DNA from 4 places in the Streptomyces sp. NPDC088747 genome. Region 3 is predicted to be linked to each of the others. Evidence: riboswitches for the same ligand, from Rfam matches in the RefSeq annotation. Region 3 holds a riboswitch; each other region holds the start of a gene.
What was found. A riboswitch is a leader RNA that binds a small molecule or an ion and turns the genes downstream of it on or off. The one in region 3 is predicted to bind cyclic di-AMP.
Positions count from the first base shown of each region.

Region 1: linked by a shared signal. The riboswitch ahead of ACIP79_RS41385 (NlpC/P60 family protein) and the one ahead of ACIP79_RS22665 (M23 family metallopeptidase) in region 3 are both predicted to bind cyclic di-AMP.
Region 2: linked by a shared signal. The riboswitch ahead of ACIP79_RS34650 (peptidoglycan DD-metalloendopeptidase family protein) and the one ahead of ACIP79_RS22665 (M23 family metallopeptidase) in region 3 are both predicted to bind cyclic di-AMP.
Region 4: linked by a shared signal. The riboswitch ahead of ACIP79_RS20295 (transglycosylase family protein) and the one ahead of ACIP79_RS22665 (M23 family metallopeptidase) in region 3 are both predicted to bind cyclic di-AMP.

Region 1 is NZ_JBIVKZ010000028.1:49,140-52,544, forward strand. It holds gene ACIP79_RS41385 (NlpC/P60 family protein) at 1-1,141, opposite strand, end outside; cyclic di-AMP (ydaO/yuaA leader) riboswitch at 1,149-1,318, opposite strand; gene pcrA (DNA helicase PcrA) at 1,738-3,405, shown strand, end outside.
Region 2 is NZ_JBIVKZ010000019.1:104,994-108,398, reverse strand. It holds gene ACIP79_RS34665 (helix-turn-helix domain-containing protein) at 1-559, shown strand, start outside; gene ACIP79_RS34660 (DUF6126 family protein) at 556-708, shown strand; gene ACIP79_RS34655 (tyrosine-protein phosphatase) at 764-1,561, opposite strand; cyclic di-AMP (ydaO/yuaA leader) riboswitch at 2,075-2,250, shown strand; gene ACIP79_RS34650 (peptidoglycan DD-metalloendopeptidase family protein) at 2,255-3,175, shown strand; gene ACIP79_RS34645 (DUF6250 domain-containing protein) at 3,377-3,405, shown strand, end outside.
Region 3 is NZ_JBIVKZ010000009.1:246,155-249,559, reverse strand. It holds gene ACIP79_RS22675 (M16 family metallopeptidase) at 1-101, shown strand, start outside; gene ACIP79_RS22670 (M16 family metallopeptidase) at 98-1,486, shown strand; cyclic di-AMP (ydaO/yuaA leader) riboswitch at 1,723-1,883, shown strand; gene ACIP79_RS22665 (M23 family metallopeptidase) at 1,896-2,660, shown strand; gene ACIP79_RS22660 (GntR family transcriptional regulator) at 2,900-3,405, shown strand, end outside.
Region 4 is NZ_JBIVKZ010000008.1:92,327-95,731, reverse strand. It holds gene ACIP79_RS20300 (transglycosylase family protein) at 438-1,370, shown strand; cyclic di-AMP (ydaO/yuaA leader) riboswitch at 1,555-1,719, shown strand; gene ACIP79_RS20295 (transglycosylase family protein) at 1,724-2,461, shown strand; gene eno (phosphopyruvate hydratase) at 2,838-3,405, shown strand, end outside.

The DNA of each region.
Region 1 (3,405 bases), on a different contig from region 3:
GTACGACGCTGTAGATGGCCGACTCACCGTCGTAGAAGATCGACTCCTCGCGGACGTACGCACCCGGCTTCGGGGCGTGGATCATCATGCCGTTGCCGATGTAGAGGCCGACGTGGCTGATGTCGTCGTAGAAGAAGACCAGGTCACCGGGTTGTGCCTCGGAGACGGAGACGGTCGTGCCGGCGGTCACCTGGTCGTAGGTGACGCGCGGGAGGGTGACACCCGCGGCCTTCCAGGCGGCCTGGGTGAGGCCCGAGCAGTCGTACGAGCCGGGGCCGGTCGCACCCCAGACGTACGGCTTCCCGATCTGGGCGCGGGCGAAGGCGATGGCCTTGGCCGACTTCGTCGAGTACGAGGAGTCACCGGTGGTGACAGTGCCGGAGGTGCCCGTCGTCGCGCTCGGCGACGACTCCTGGGCCGCCTTCGCCGCGGCTGCCGCGTCCGCCTGCTGCTGCGCCAGCTCCGCCGCCTTGCGCTCGGCCTCCTTGCGCCGCTCCGCCTCGATCGCCGCCAGCCGCGCCTTCTCCTCGGCGGTCAGCTGCGAGAGCAGCTCGCGCGCCTTGGCGAGCTTCTGCTGGACGTCGGTCTTGGAGGCCTTGAGAGCGTCCTGCGTCGTGGACAGCGTCTCCAGACCCTGCGTCGCCTCCGTGCGCTTCTCGGTGGCGGCGGCCTGATCCGTGACGTAGTCGTCGACGGCCGCCTTCTGGCGGGTGGTCAGCCGGCTCATCAGCTGGGTCTGGTCGAAGTAGTCCTGCGGGTTGTCGGCCAGCAGCAGGGAGGCGGTGTCGGGAGCGGCGGCGCCGGTGCGGTACTGGGCCGCGGCGTATGAACCGAGCTCCTCACGCGCGGTGTTGAGCTTCTCCGTGCGCTGCGCGACGTCGTCGAGAAGGGTGTCGACCTTCTTGCGCTGCTTGGAGGTCTTCTCCTTGGCCGCGTTGTACTTGTCGGTGGCCGACTCGGCCTGCCGGTAGAGGTCGTCGATTTTCTTCTCGACCTCTTCGAGGCTCGGCTTCGGCTCGGCCGACGGCGTGGCGGCCGCCGTCTGCGAGAGCAGGGCGACCGAGGTGAGGGCCGCTGTGGCGAGAGCGGGGGCCGTGCCGGCCACGCGCGAGCCCGAGAACCATTTGCGTTGCGACGCCAACGGAGGCGACTCCTTCCATCATCCGCCTACCGGGTTAGCTGTCGGGTTCGGGCGGGTGGTTCGGAAGGGTTGCCCTACGGTCCTGCCCGACAAGGCAGTTGGACCGATTCACCCCAAGTTCGGTGGGTCCCCGATTCCGGCTGCCGCAAGGCGCACCGGACTCAGCGGAGGCCGCCACGGCCCGGCGACGTTCGCCGGTGGGGGTCGGGCGGCCTGATCAGCACGCTAACCAACTCGTAAGGCTTCTGTGAAGGTTGATGTTCGAAATGCCCGATACGTTTTCGTGACCTTAGTCATGGGCCTCGTTCCCGCCGGTCAATTCGGAGAGTTATCGGGCGAGTTGTCCGACGGGGGGCGGGGTGGGTGATGGGGCGCGTGATCCGGCGGAGCCGCCCTGCGTGTGGGTGGGAAGGGTGCGGACGGGCCCCCGCGTGGACGGTTGCTGAAAGTGACGGAGCTGTTCTGGAGGGTAGGGGGAGATGGAGGGCGCAAAGAGGCCGAGCGGCCGGTGGGGCTCTACCACCGCTGCGGATACCGCCGCGGACTTCTCGGGGTGGCGGCGGGGTGTCAGTGGGGCCGCCTAGACTCGGAGAGCGATGAGCAGCCTCTTTGACGACAGCTTCCTGGCGGACCTCAAGCCCTCCGGGGCCCACGAGGAAGAACCCCCGCCGCCTCCCGAGGACGGGACGGCCGAGCAGCTTCCGGACGACCTGTTCGGCGGCCGCTTCGACGTGCCGCCGAGCAGGGACGCGTACTACCGCGACGGTGCCCCGCGCCCCGCCGTGGACCCGGCCGCGCTCCTGGACGGGCTGAACGAGAACCAGCGGTCGGCCGTGACGCACTCCGGCGCCCCGCTGCTCATCGTGGCCGGAGCGGGCTCGGGCAAGACCCGCGTGCTCACCCACCGGATCGCGTATCTGCTGGGCGAGCGCCAGGTCCACCCCGGCCAGATCCTCGCGATCACCTTCACGAACAAGGCCGCGGGCGAGATGAAGGAGCGCGTCGAGCAGCTCGTCGGCCCGCGCGCCAACGCGATGTGGGTGATGACCTTCCACAGCGCGTGCGTACGGATCCTGCGCCGCGAGAGCAAACGGCTCGGCTTCACCTCCTCGTTCTCGATCTACGACGCCGCCGACAGCAAGCGGCTGATGGCCCTGGTCTGCCGTGACCTGGACCTAGACCCGAAGCGGTTCCCGCCGAAGTCCTTCAGCGCCAAGATCTCGAACCTGAAGAACGAGCTGATCGACGAGGAGGACTTCGCCGCCCAGGCCGTCGACGGTTTCGAGAAGACCGTCGCCCAGGCCTACGCGATGTACCAGTCGCGGCTGCGCGAGGCCAACGCCCTCGACTTCGACGACCTGATCATGACCACGGTCAATCTGCTGCGCGCCTTCCCGGACGTCGCCGAGCACTACCACCGCCGTTTCCGGCACGTGCTCGTCGACGAGTACCAGGACACCAACCACGCGCAGTACGCCCTCGTGCGCGAACTCGTCGGCACCTCTGAGCACCCCGTGGACGTGCCGCCGAGCGAGCAGGACGTGCCGCCCGCCGAGCTGTGCGTGGTGGGTGACGCCGACCAGTCGATCTACGCCTTCCGCGGCGCCACGATCCGCAACATCCTCCAGTTCGAGGAGGACTACCCGAACGCGACGACGATCCTCCTGGAGCAGAACTACCGCTCCACCCAGACGATCCTCAGCGCCGCCAACGCGGTCATCGAGCGCAACGAATCCCGCCGCCCCAAGAACCTGTGGACGAACGCGGGCGCGGGATCCACCATCACCGGCTACGTCGCCGACACCGAGCACGACGAGGCCCAGTTCGTCGCCGACGAGATAGACCGTCTCACCGACGCGGGCGACGCCAAGGCGGGCGACGTCGCGGTCTTCTACCGTACGAACGCGCAGTCCCGTGTCTTCGAAGAGGTCTTCATCCGCGTCGGCCTGCCCTACAAGGTCGTCGGCGGCGTCCGCTTCTACGAGCGCAAGGAGGTCCGGGACGTCCTCGCGTACCTGCGGGTGCTGTCCAACCCGGAGGACTCCGTCCCGCTGCGCCGGATTCTCAACGTCCCCAAGCGCGGCATCGGTGACCGCGCCGAGGCGATGATCGACGCGCTCTCGCAGCGCGAGAAGATCAGCTTCCCGCAGGCGCTGCGCCGGGTGGACGAGGCCTACGGCATGGCGGCCCGCTCCACCAACGCCGTCAAGCGGTTCAACACGCTGATGGAGGACCTGCGGACGATCGTGGAGTCGGGCGCGGGC
Region 2 (3,405 bases), on a different contig from region 3:
GCGCCGTGCCTCCCTGACCCTGGAGGCCGCGGCACGGGACGCCGGGCTCTCGCCGGCCCATCTCTCACGCCTGGAGACCGGACAGCGCCAGCCCTCGCTGCCGATGCTGCTCGCACTCGCCCGCATCTACGGTACGACGGTCTCGGAGCTGCTCGGCGAGACGGTCGCCGAGCGGGACGCCGTGGTGCGCGCCGCCGACATGGAGCCGACCGCGGCGGGCGGCTGGACCTACTGGCAGGCCGGCGGCTCCGGACGCGCGATGCAGGCTCTGCGCGTGCACGTCCCCCACGGCTCGCAGGGCGACATCGTGCGGGTCCACCCCGGTGAGGAGTGGCTCCACGTCCTGCGGGGGCGGCTGCGGCTGCGCCTCGGCGACACCGCGCACGTGCTCGCACCGGGGGACAGCGCGCACTTCGACTCGCTCACCCCGCACCGCATCGCCGCCGCCGACCGGGACGGCGCCGAGCTGCTCTTCGTACACACCCTGCTGCAGAGCCCTTCCGCCGCGCTGTGCCTGGGCCCGGCGACGGGCCACCCGAACCTGGGAGAGACGCCATGACCGAACCCACGGAACCCGGCCCGCGCCGCTCCATGGAGGACAAACTCCCGCCGGCGCTGTGGATCCGGCTGCTGATCTACGTCGCCGTGGGCCACCTCTTCGCGGGATTCGTCTACCTGCTCTTCACGCTGGGCGCGCAGAACCAGTAGGCGTCGGCCGGACCGGACGACCTGACCGGCAGGGCCGCCTGTCGAGCGGCCCGCGTCAGTCGAGGAGACGCTCGCGCAGCCGGTCGCGCAGCTCCGGGGTGATCCCGAGGGCCGTCTCCAGGTAGGCGTCGACGCCGCCCCACTTCTCCTCGATCGTCTCGAAGGCCGCGGTCAGGTACTCGGCGCGCGCGTCGAAGAGGGGGCTGAGCAGCTCCATGACCTCAGGGGAGTACGCCGAGGCGGAGGAACCGCTGCGCTGCACCCTGTAGCGGCGGTGCGCGGCGTTCGACTCCAGGTAGTCGGTGACGATGGCCTCGCGCTCGACCCCGACGGCGAGGAGCGTCACGGCTATGGAGAGGCCGGCGCGGTCCTTGCCCGCGGCGCAGTGCATCAGCGCGGGAACACTGTCCTCGGCCAGCGACCGCAGCACCTGGGAGTGCTCGGCGGTGCGGTCCCTGATGATCGCGCGGTAGGAGTTGATCATCCTGTCCGCACCCTTGCCGTCCGCGAGGAGGCCGCGCAGCTGATCGAGATCGCCGTCCCGGACCATCTTCCAGAACTCGGCGCCGTCGGCCGGGTCGGTCAGCGGGAGGTTCACGTTCCGCACGCCCGGGAGCTCGACGTCCGGGCCCTCCAGCTTCTGGTCCGAGGCGTTGCGGAAGTCGAAGATCGTGTGCAGGCCGAGTGAGCTGAGGAACACCGTGTCGTCCCCCGTGGCGTGCGCGAGGTGTCCGCTGCGGAACAGCACCCCGTACTTCACCCGGCGGCCGTCCACGGTGGGCAGGCCTCCTACGTCCCGGAAGTTGCGCACTGCGGTCAGCTCGGGCTCGGTCGACGGCACCTGCTGCGTCACGTGGGCTCCTCCCGGTCAGCCGTCGGCGCTGCTCGGCTCGCCCGCCGACGGACGTTGCGCTCCCGACGATACGACATGGGTTCGTGGGGCATGGAGTTGTCCACAGGCGTTGTTCTGGCGGGTGCGGAGCCGTTGCCCGCAGGGCGCCCGGCGGCGGCGGTGGCTGTCGCGGGCGGCGGTGGCGGTGCGAGGAAATCGATGCGGCAGATATCCACCCACGTAACATGTGACCGTTCTGTCCGTATTGGTTGCTTCATTCCAACTGGCCCTGGAATAGGGCATCCTGTGTCGACGTGCGTGAGCAGCGTCATATCCGTGACGATGTGTTGCGGCCCCGATTTGTCAACCTGCCGGAATTCCCGCGCGATTTGGCGGGTCGGAAAGGCCCTTTCTCCACGGAGGGTGACGGTGATTTCTGGATGGATCACGAATGGATCTTCCACAGAAAACCCACATGGTTGTAGGCGCGGTCTCATCTCGCTTACGTTCGCCCTCAATCCGGACGGACGCCCAATCCTGCCGCCGCCCGGAATCCGCACACTCACCCGTATGTGGCAGGAGCGGGGGACCCACAGGTATGACGCCTGTTCCGGTCTCCGGAACGGCTAGGGGTATAGCCGCGCAGCAGCGCGGCCGGGCATCTCCAGTCCGCACCCGACAGCTCACCTCGCAGGCGCCGGAGAGGAATTCGTCATGCCCGCGAAGGGTAAGCACCGCCGTCCCAAGTCCCAGCGTTTCACGCGCTCGATCGCCGTGGCCGGAACGGGTGGCGCCGCACTCGCGCTGCCGCTGATGGGAGCCACCGGAGCCCATGCGGCGACCCCGGCCTCCACCGTTTCCGCGGCAACGGGAAAGACCGCCACGGTTTCCCAGCAGACCGCCGCCACGCCCGCTTCGGCTCAGAAGACCGCGGCGAAGACGTACGCGGTTCGCGCCGGTGACTCGCTCTCGAAGATCGCCGACGACCAGAGTGTCAGCGGCGGCTGGAAGAAGCTGTACTCGGACAACCGCAAGGCCGTCGGCGAGGACCCGGCCCTGATCCATCCGGGTCTGAAGCTGACGATCGGCAAGAAGGCCGCCGCTTCGAGCGGCACGGCCAAGTCGTCCAAGTCCTCTAAGTCGACCGAGTCGTCGAAGTCGTCGGCCAAGGCGGCGACCGAGACCGCCACCACGGCCACCGACACCGCGGCTTCCAGCAGTGACTCCGGCTACACGCTGCCGGTCGAGGGCGCCACCATCGGCACCAACTACAAGGTCGCCGGCAGCATGTGGTCCAGCGGCTACCACACGGGCGTCGACTTCGTGGTCCCGACCGGCACCACCATCAAGTCCATCGCGGCCGGCACCGTCGTCTCCGCGGGCTGGGGCGGCGCGTACGGCAACCAGGTCGTCATCCAGCACGCCGACGGCCAGTACTCGCAGTACGCCCACATGTCCTCCCTCTCCGTCTCGGCCGGCCAGACCGTGACCGAGGGGCAGCAGATCGGGCTCTCCGGCGCGACCGGCAACGTGACCGGACCCCACCTGCACTTCGAGATCCGCACCACGCCGGACTACGGCTCGGACGTCGACCCGGCCGCGTACCTGCGCTCGCACGGTGTGACCGTCGGCTGACGCCGCCCCCTTCTCGCCGAAGGCCGGACCCCACGATCCCCGGGGCCCGGCCTTCGGCGTTTCTCTCAGCACATTGCGGTCTCGTGGCGCGGCCGGGGAAAGCGTCGACATGCCCGTCGAGGTGGTCGCACAGTGATCTCCGTAAGCGCTTGCCGCACCGGAGCGGACGTTCACCGGTGCCCCTCGTACGGAAGGTGTCGCATGACCACGCGCAGAGCCTTTGGAGCCCT
Region 3 (3,405 bases):
TGGTCTACGAGCCCACCGAAAGCGCCGAAGGCACCGAGGGCGCCGAAGGCACCCAGAGCGCGGCGGACACCGCCGACGAGGACGAGGAGGCGGCGAAGTGACCGAGCTCGCCACCATGGAGTTCCACCCCCAGCCGCAGGCCGGCGAGGCCAGGCCGTGGGCCTTTCCCGCCCCCGAACGGGCCACCCTCGGCAACGGCCTGACCGTGCTGCGCTGCCACCGCCCCGGCCAGCAGGTCGTCGCCGTGGAGGTGCTGCTCGCCGCGCCCCTGGAGGCCGAGCCCGCGGGCCTCGACGGTGTCGCCACGATCACGGCGCGTGCCTTCTCCGAGGGCACCGACAAGCTCTCCGCCGAGGAGTTCGCCGCCGAGCTGGAGCGCTGCGGCGCCACGCTCGACTCCTACGCCGACCACCCCGGCGTACGAGTGTCGCTCGAAGTCCCCGTCTCCCGCCTTCCGAAGGCGCTCGACCTGCTCGCCGACGCCCTGCGCGCACCGGCGTTCGCGGACAGCGAGATCGAGCGGCTGGTGCGCAACCGGCTGGACGAGATCCCGCACGAGAGCGCCAACCCGGGGCGCCGGGCCGCGAAGGAGCTCTCCAAGGAGCTGTTCCCGGCCACCTCGCGCATGTCACGTCCGCGCCAGGGCACCGAGGAGACGGTCTCCGCGATCGACGCGGCGGCTGTACGCGCCTTCTACGAGAAGCACGTTCGCCCCGCCACGGCCACCGCCGTGATCGTCGGCGACCTCACCGGAGTCGACCTCGACGCGCTGCTCGCCGACACGCTCGGCGCGTGGACGGGCTCGTCCGCCGAGCCGCGCCCGGTGCCGCCGGTGACCGCGGACGACACCGGCCGGGTCGTCATCGTGGACCGCCCCGGCGCGGTCCAGACGCAGTTGCTCATCGGCCGGATCGGCGCCGACCGGCACGACCGTGTGTGGCCGGCGCAGGTGCTCGGCACGTACTGCCTCGGCGGCACCCTCACCTCGCGCCTGGACCGTGTCCTGCGCGAGGAGAAGGGTTACACCTACGGGGTGCGGGCGTTCGGCCAGGTGCTGCGTTCGGCGCCGGACGGTACGGGCGCCGCGATGCTCGCCATCAGCGGCTCGGTGGACACCCCGAACACCGGCCCCGCGCTCGACGACCTCTGGAAGGTGCTGCGCACCCTCGCCGCGGAGGGTCTGACCGACGCCGAGCGTGATGTCGCCGTGCAGAACCTGGTGGGTGTGGCGCCGCTCAAGTTCGAGACGGCGGCGGCCGTCGCGGGGACGCTGGCCGACCAGGTCGAGCAGCACCTGCCCGACGACTACCAGGCGACGCTGTACCGGCAGCTCGCCGAGACCGGCACCGTGGAGGCCACCGCCGCCGCCGTGAACGCCTTCCCGGTGGACCGCCTGGTGACCGTCCTGGTGGGCGACGCCGCGACGATCGAGGAGCCGGTCAAGGCTCTCGGAATCGGTGAAGTGACCGTGGTGGCGGCGGAGTAGCAGGACCGAGCCGAGCGGAGCGGGGCCGGGCCGCGCGGACCGGAGAGGCACGCTCCCGTGGGGGCCCAGGAGGCTGTTGAGCCTCCTGGGCCCCCGTTTGTCCGTATTGATAGGGAGGTTGCCTGTCTGCCCTGTGGCGTGCGCTACAAAACCGTTGATCCGTTTGTTGATTGAAAGATGTCCCGTTTAGCGTCGGTCCGGCTGTTCGTCAGGCAGTGCGCCGCGCCCGCGGCACCGGACAGCCATCGCCTAATCCCCCTGTGGCGCGAGCCAGGGGAGCCGGGGACCCACACGCAGTCCCTGGGGTGAATCGGACGCCCTCTTCGGAGGTGGTCCGTAGGAGACCTTCCTGCTCCGAACCCGTCAGCTAACCCGGTAGGCGAGAGGGAAGGAAAGGATCAACCCCTACATGGCGTTCACCTGTGGCACAGGGAAGCACCGTCGCCCGAGCCGCGTGAAGCGCACGACCACGAACGCCCTCGGCGTCGCGGCGCTCACCACCACCGGTGTCCTCGGCACCCTGGCCGCCCCGGCGCTCGCCGCGGACAACTCCGTCGAGCAGACCGGCCTGACGCAGGCCATCGCGATCGGTGACTCGATCGCCGACCAGATCGACGCGCAGGCCGCCGCCCAGCAGCACGCCGCCGACGAGGCCGAGGCGCTGCGCAAGGCCGAGGCGGCCGCGAAGAAGAAGGCCGCGGCGAGGGCCGAGGAGGAGCGCGAGGCCAAGACGCGCGCCGCCCGCGCGGCCGAGCGCAAGCGCCTCAACACCTTCGTCACGCCGGTCAGCGGCTCGTACGTCTCCACCGGCTACAAGACCGGCGGCAGCCTCTGGTCCTCGGGCAGCCACACCGGCGTCGACTTCCACGCGGCGTCCGGCACCCCGGTCCACGCGGTCGGTTCCGGCACGGTCGTCACCGCGGGCTGGGGCGGCGCCTACGGCAACGAGGTCGTCCTGAGGATGAACGACGGCACCTACACGATGTACGGCCACCTGTCGTCCATCGGTGTCGCCGTGGGCCAGACGGTCACCCCGGGACAGCAGATAGCCCTCTCCGGTGCCACCGGCAACACCACCGGGCCGCACCTCCACTTCGAGGCCCGCACGACCGCCGAGTACGGCTCGGACATCGACCCGGTCGCCTACCTCCGCTCGCACGGCGTGAGCGTCTGATCACCGGCAGGGTACGAGGGTCTGATCACCGGCGCCGAATGAACCTCTGAGCCCTCGCGTACGTAGTTCACAAGTGTCCCGGTTCGAACGAGCCGGGACCTTGTCGTTTCGAACGTCCGCCTGTCCAAAAAATATCCCTGGATTCCGGCCCGCCATCGGAAATTCCGAGTCTCTGCAATAGAGTCACTGGACAAGCGCCAATCGACGGCGTTTCACGGGGATTAAAGCGGAGGTCCGGTATGCGTGTTCCTGCGCACTCGGTATGCACGGCGATCCGTGACGACATCGTCGCGGGTGTCTACGAGCGCGGCAGCCGGCTCACCGAGGAACTGCTCGCGCGTCGCTACGGCGTCTCGCGCGTCCCCGTGCGCGAGGCGCTGCGCACGCTGGAGGCCGAGGGCTTCGTCCTCACCCGGCGGCACGCGGGCGCGTGCGTCGCGGAGCCGTCCGAGCAGGAGGCCGCGGACCTCCTGGAGATGCGCATGCTCCTGGAGCCGCTGGGCGCCGCGCGGGCCGCGCAGCGCCGCACCGAGGCCCACCTCAAGGTACTCCGAGGCCTGGTCAGGCTGGGGCAGGAGCGGGCCAGGAGGGGCAACAGCGAGGATCTGCGCTCGCTCGGCGGCTGGTTCCACGAGACACTCGCACAGGCCTCCGGCAGCCCCGCGCTGACCTCCACACTCGCTCAGCTGCGGCACAAGATCGCCTGGATGTACACGGTCGAGGCGCCCGCCAATCCCGCGGACTC
Region 4 (3,405 bases), on a different contig from region 3:
GGTCAATTCACCCGCAATCGCCCGGCGTGGCGAACAGGGCGTCTTCCGGGGCGACATGCCGCGCACTTGAGGGCATGTCGCCCCACCGACTGAGCGCCAACTCCCTTGGCGGCGGTCGGATGCGCGGCCGGAAGGCAGGCAACTCGCAGGAGATTCCGCCGGTTTGCGCAGGCGCGGCAGGCTCGTTATACGCGGATTGCGCATGCTTCCAGGGGAGTTCACTGGTCCGCTCCACTTGTCCCCCGGGTGGTCACAAGTGACTTGAGGGGCGCAAAAAGCTGACGCTCCCTCAACATTGTGATCTTCACGTGATCTGCGCTGCATCGACTTGTGACAAGCGTTCGAGTGTCGATACGTTCCTCGTCAGCGCGGATCATCCGTCGCCGGCGTCCTCGGGCGTCGCTGTTGTCACCTGCTGTCACGCGAAAGGTTTCCGTATGCTCACCGGGAACGGCCGTCATCGTCGCCCCCGTCAGGCCCCGGCTCTCGTCGTCGCGGCAGGGGTCACCGGATCGGCCATCGTGATCCCGTTGCTCGCCGCCACGGGTGCGAGCGCGGCCGACGCCACGACCTGGGACCGCGTCGCGGAGTGCGAGACGGGTGCCTCCTGGAGCGAGAACACCGGCGACGGGTACTACGGCGGGCTGCACTTGACCCAGTGGGACTGGGAGAACTACGGCGGCCTCGACTTCGCCCCGAGCGCCGACCAGGCCAGCCGCTCGCAGCAGATAGCCGTCGCCGAGAAGATCCTCGACGGACGCGGAATCGCCGCCTGGCCCACCTGTGGCCCCCTCTCCGCGCTCAGCAAGGAGTCGGCCCAGGTGGACATCGACACCGGCATCGGAGGCGTCCTGACGCCGTCCAGCGGGTCGACGGATTCGACGGATTCGACCGACTCGACCGGCCTGTCCGGCTCGACCGGCTCCTCCACCCCCTCGCCGTCCGCCTCCCCCTCCTCCTCGGCCTCCTCGGACACCTCCACGGATTCGGCCAAGTCGGGCAATGTAGACGCGAGCGCGACCAAGGGTGGCGATTCGGACAAGTCCACCCCGAGCGCCGATCCTTCGGGCACGGCGAGCGGCTCCGGACGTCACCGCGGCACCTCCGCCGATGACGCGGCCGCCGACCGTACGGACGACAGCTCGGCCGGGCGCCACGCCTCGCGCGACTCCGCGACGGCCCGTGAGACCCCCGCGGCCTCCTACCCGGCCGTCGTCGACGAGAGGCTCTCGGTCATCGCGGACGCCTTCGGCCTCGTCGGTCAGTGGCTCGACCCGTCCGCCGCGGACGAGGAGGCGGCGGACGTCGAGGCGCCGGTCATCTTCCCCGGTCACGGCCTCGACAATGCTGCCGAACCGGCCCAGAACTAGGCAGAGTTCGCGTCATGGTTCGGCCGTGAATGTCCGGTTTGGCGAGAATGAGAGATGGATCTCAGACCCCCTGATCGTCTTTGATATTCCGCCGTTCGCCTGTCTACGGTCGTGACCGCTCGCCACTGGTGAGCCCCGTGGGTCGCAACGCCGAATCCTGCCAACGGCCTTACGGGAACAGTCGTCGCGTCAAGCGCCGTAGGCAGGAGCGGGGGACCCAAGGTAAGTGCCGGGCCCGGTGGTTGACCGGGAACGGCTTGGGGTGAAGACGTGCGCCGAGAGGTGCGCGGCCGGGCACTCACCCGCCCGAACCCGACAGCTCACCTCGCAGGCGTCGGTGAGGGGATCACTTCATGCTGCGTTCGTGCAAGGGCAAGCACCGTCGTCCGACCGTTCTCGACCGGACCGCCCGCATCGCCACCCTCGCGGGAGTGACCGGCGTCGCCGTCGCCGCCCCGCTGATGGCGTCCGGCACCGCCTCCGCCGCCACCACCTCCGAGTGGGACACCGTCGCCCAGTGCGAGTCCGGCGGCAACTGGTCCATCAACACGGGCAACGGCTACTACGGCGGCCTGCAGTTCTCCGCCTCCACCTGGTCCGCCTACGGCGGCAGCGCCTACGCCTCCACCGCCGACCAGGCCTCCAAGTCCCAGCAGATAACCGTCGCCGAGAAGGTCCTCGCGGCCCAGGGCAAGGGCGCCTGGCCGTCCTGCGGCACCGGCCTGTCGGGCGCCGCGTACGACGGCGGCACGAGCGACTCGTCGTCGTCTTCGTCGTCCTCCTCCTCGTCGTCCTCGGACAACTCGCAGAGCACCACCCCCTCGCAGCAGCCGAGCACGAAGACCGACGAGCAGCGCGCCTCGCGTTCCTCGGAGCGTGCGACCGCCGCCAAGAAGACCGTCCAGACCCCGACCGGCAAGACGGTCAAGAAGGGCGACGGCGAGTACAAGGTCAAGAAGGACGACACCCTCAGCGCCATCGCCGAGGCGAAGAACGTCAAGGGCGGCTGGCAGAAGCTGTTCAAGCTGAACAAGGACATCGTCGACGACGCGGACTTCATCTACCCGGGTCAGCAGCTCCACCTCAGCTGACGGCCGAGGTCGCCGGCCCACGGCGGTCGGCCGGCGACAGACATCCGGTTCATGGCTGAACCACAGCCCGCTCACATACGTGGTCCTCATACTGAGGGCCTCGTGCGGGTCACCCCCCGTCCCCCACGGGCTCCCCGCTCCGGTGCGTGTTCCCCCGTACGCACCGGGGCGGGGTTTTTTCTTTCCGGGTCCGGCCGGGCGGCGCGCTCCACCCGCACCCCGGTTTTCGTTCCCTTTTTGTTCCGTTCTGGAACAATGTTTACTCTCAGTTCTGCCCAAGAGGTGGTCGACCGGCTGGCCGAAGCGTCCGGGCCGGTTAGGCTCATCCCGCGGGGCTGCCACAGTCCCGCGTACCCGCGTCACATCCCAGAAGGAGATGCTCGTGCCGTCCATCGACGTCGTCGTAGCCCGGGAAATCCTCGACTCGCGAGGGAACCCCACCGTCGAGGTCGAGGTCGGCCTCGATGACGGCAGCACCGGTCGTGCCGCCGTCCCGTCCGGCGCCTCCACCGGCGCCTTCGAGGCCATCGAGCTGCGCGACGGTGACCCCAACCGCTACCACGGCAAGGGTGTCGAGAAGGCCGTCCTCGCCGTCATCGAGCAGATCGGCCCGGAGCTCGTCGGCTACGACGCCACCGAGCAGCGCCTGATCGACCAGGCGATGTTCGACCTGGACGCCACCGACAACAAGGGCTCGCTCGGCGCCAACGCCATCCTCGGCGTCTCCCTCGCCGTCGCCCACGCCGCCTCCGAGGCCAGCGACCTCCCCCTCTTCCGCTACCTGGGCGGCCCGAACGCGCACCTGCTGCCCGTTCCGATGATGAACATCCTGAACGGCGGGTCGCACGCCGACTCCAACGTCGACATCCAGGAGTTCATGATCGCCCCGATCGGCGCGGAGTCCTTCTCCGAGGCGCTGCGCTGGGGCGCCGAGGTCTACCACA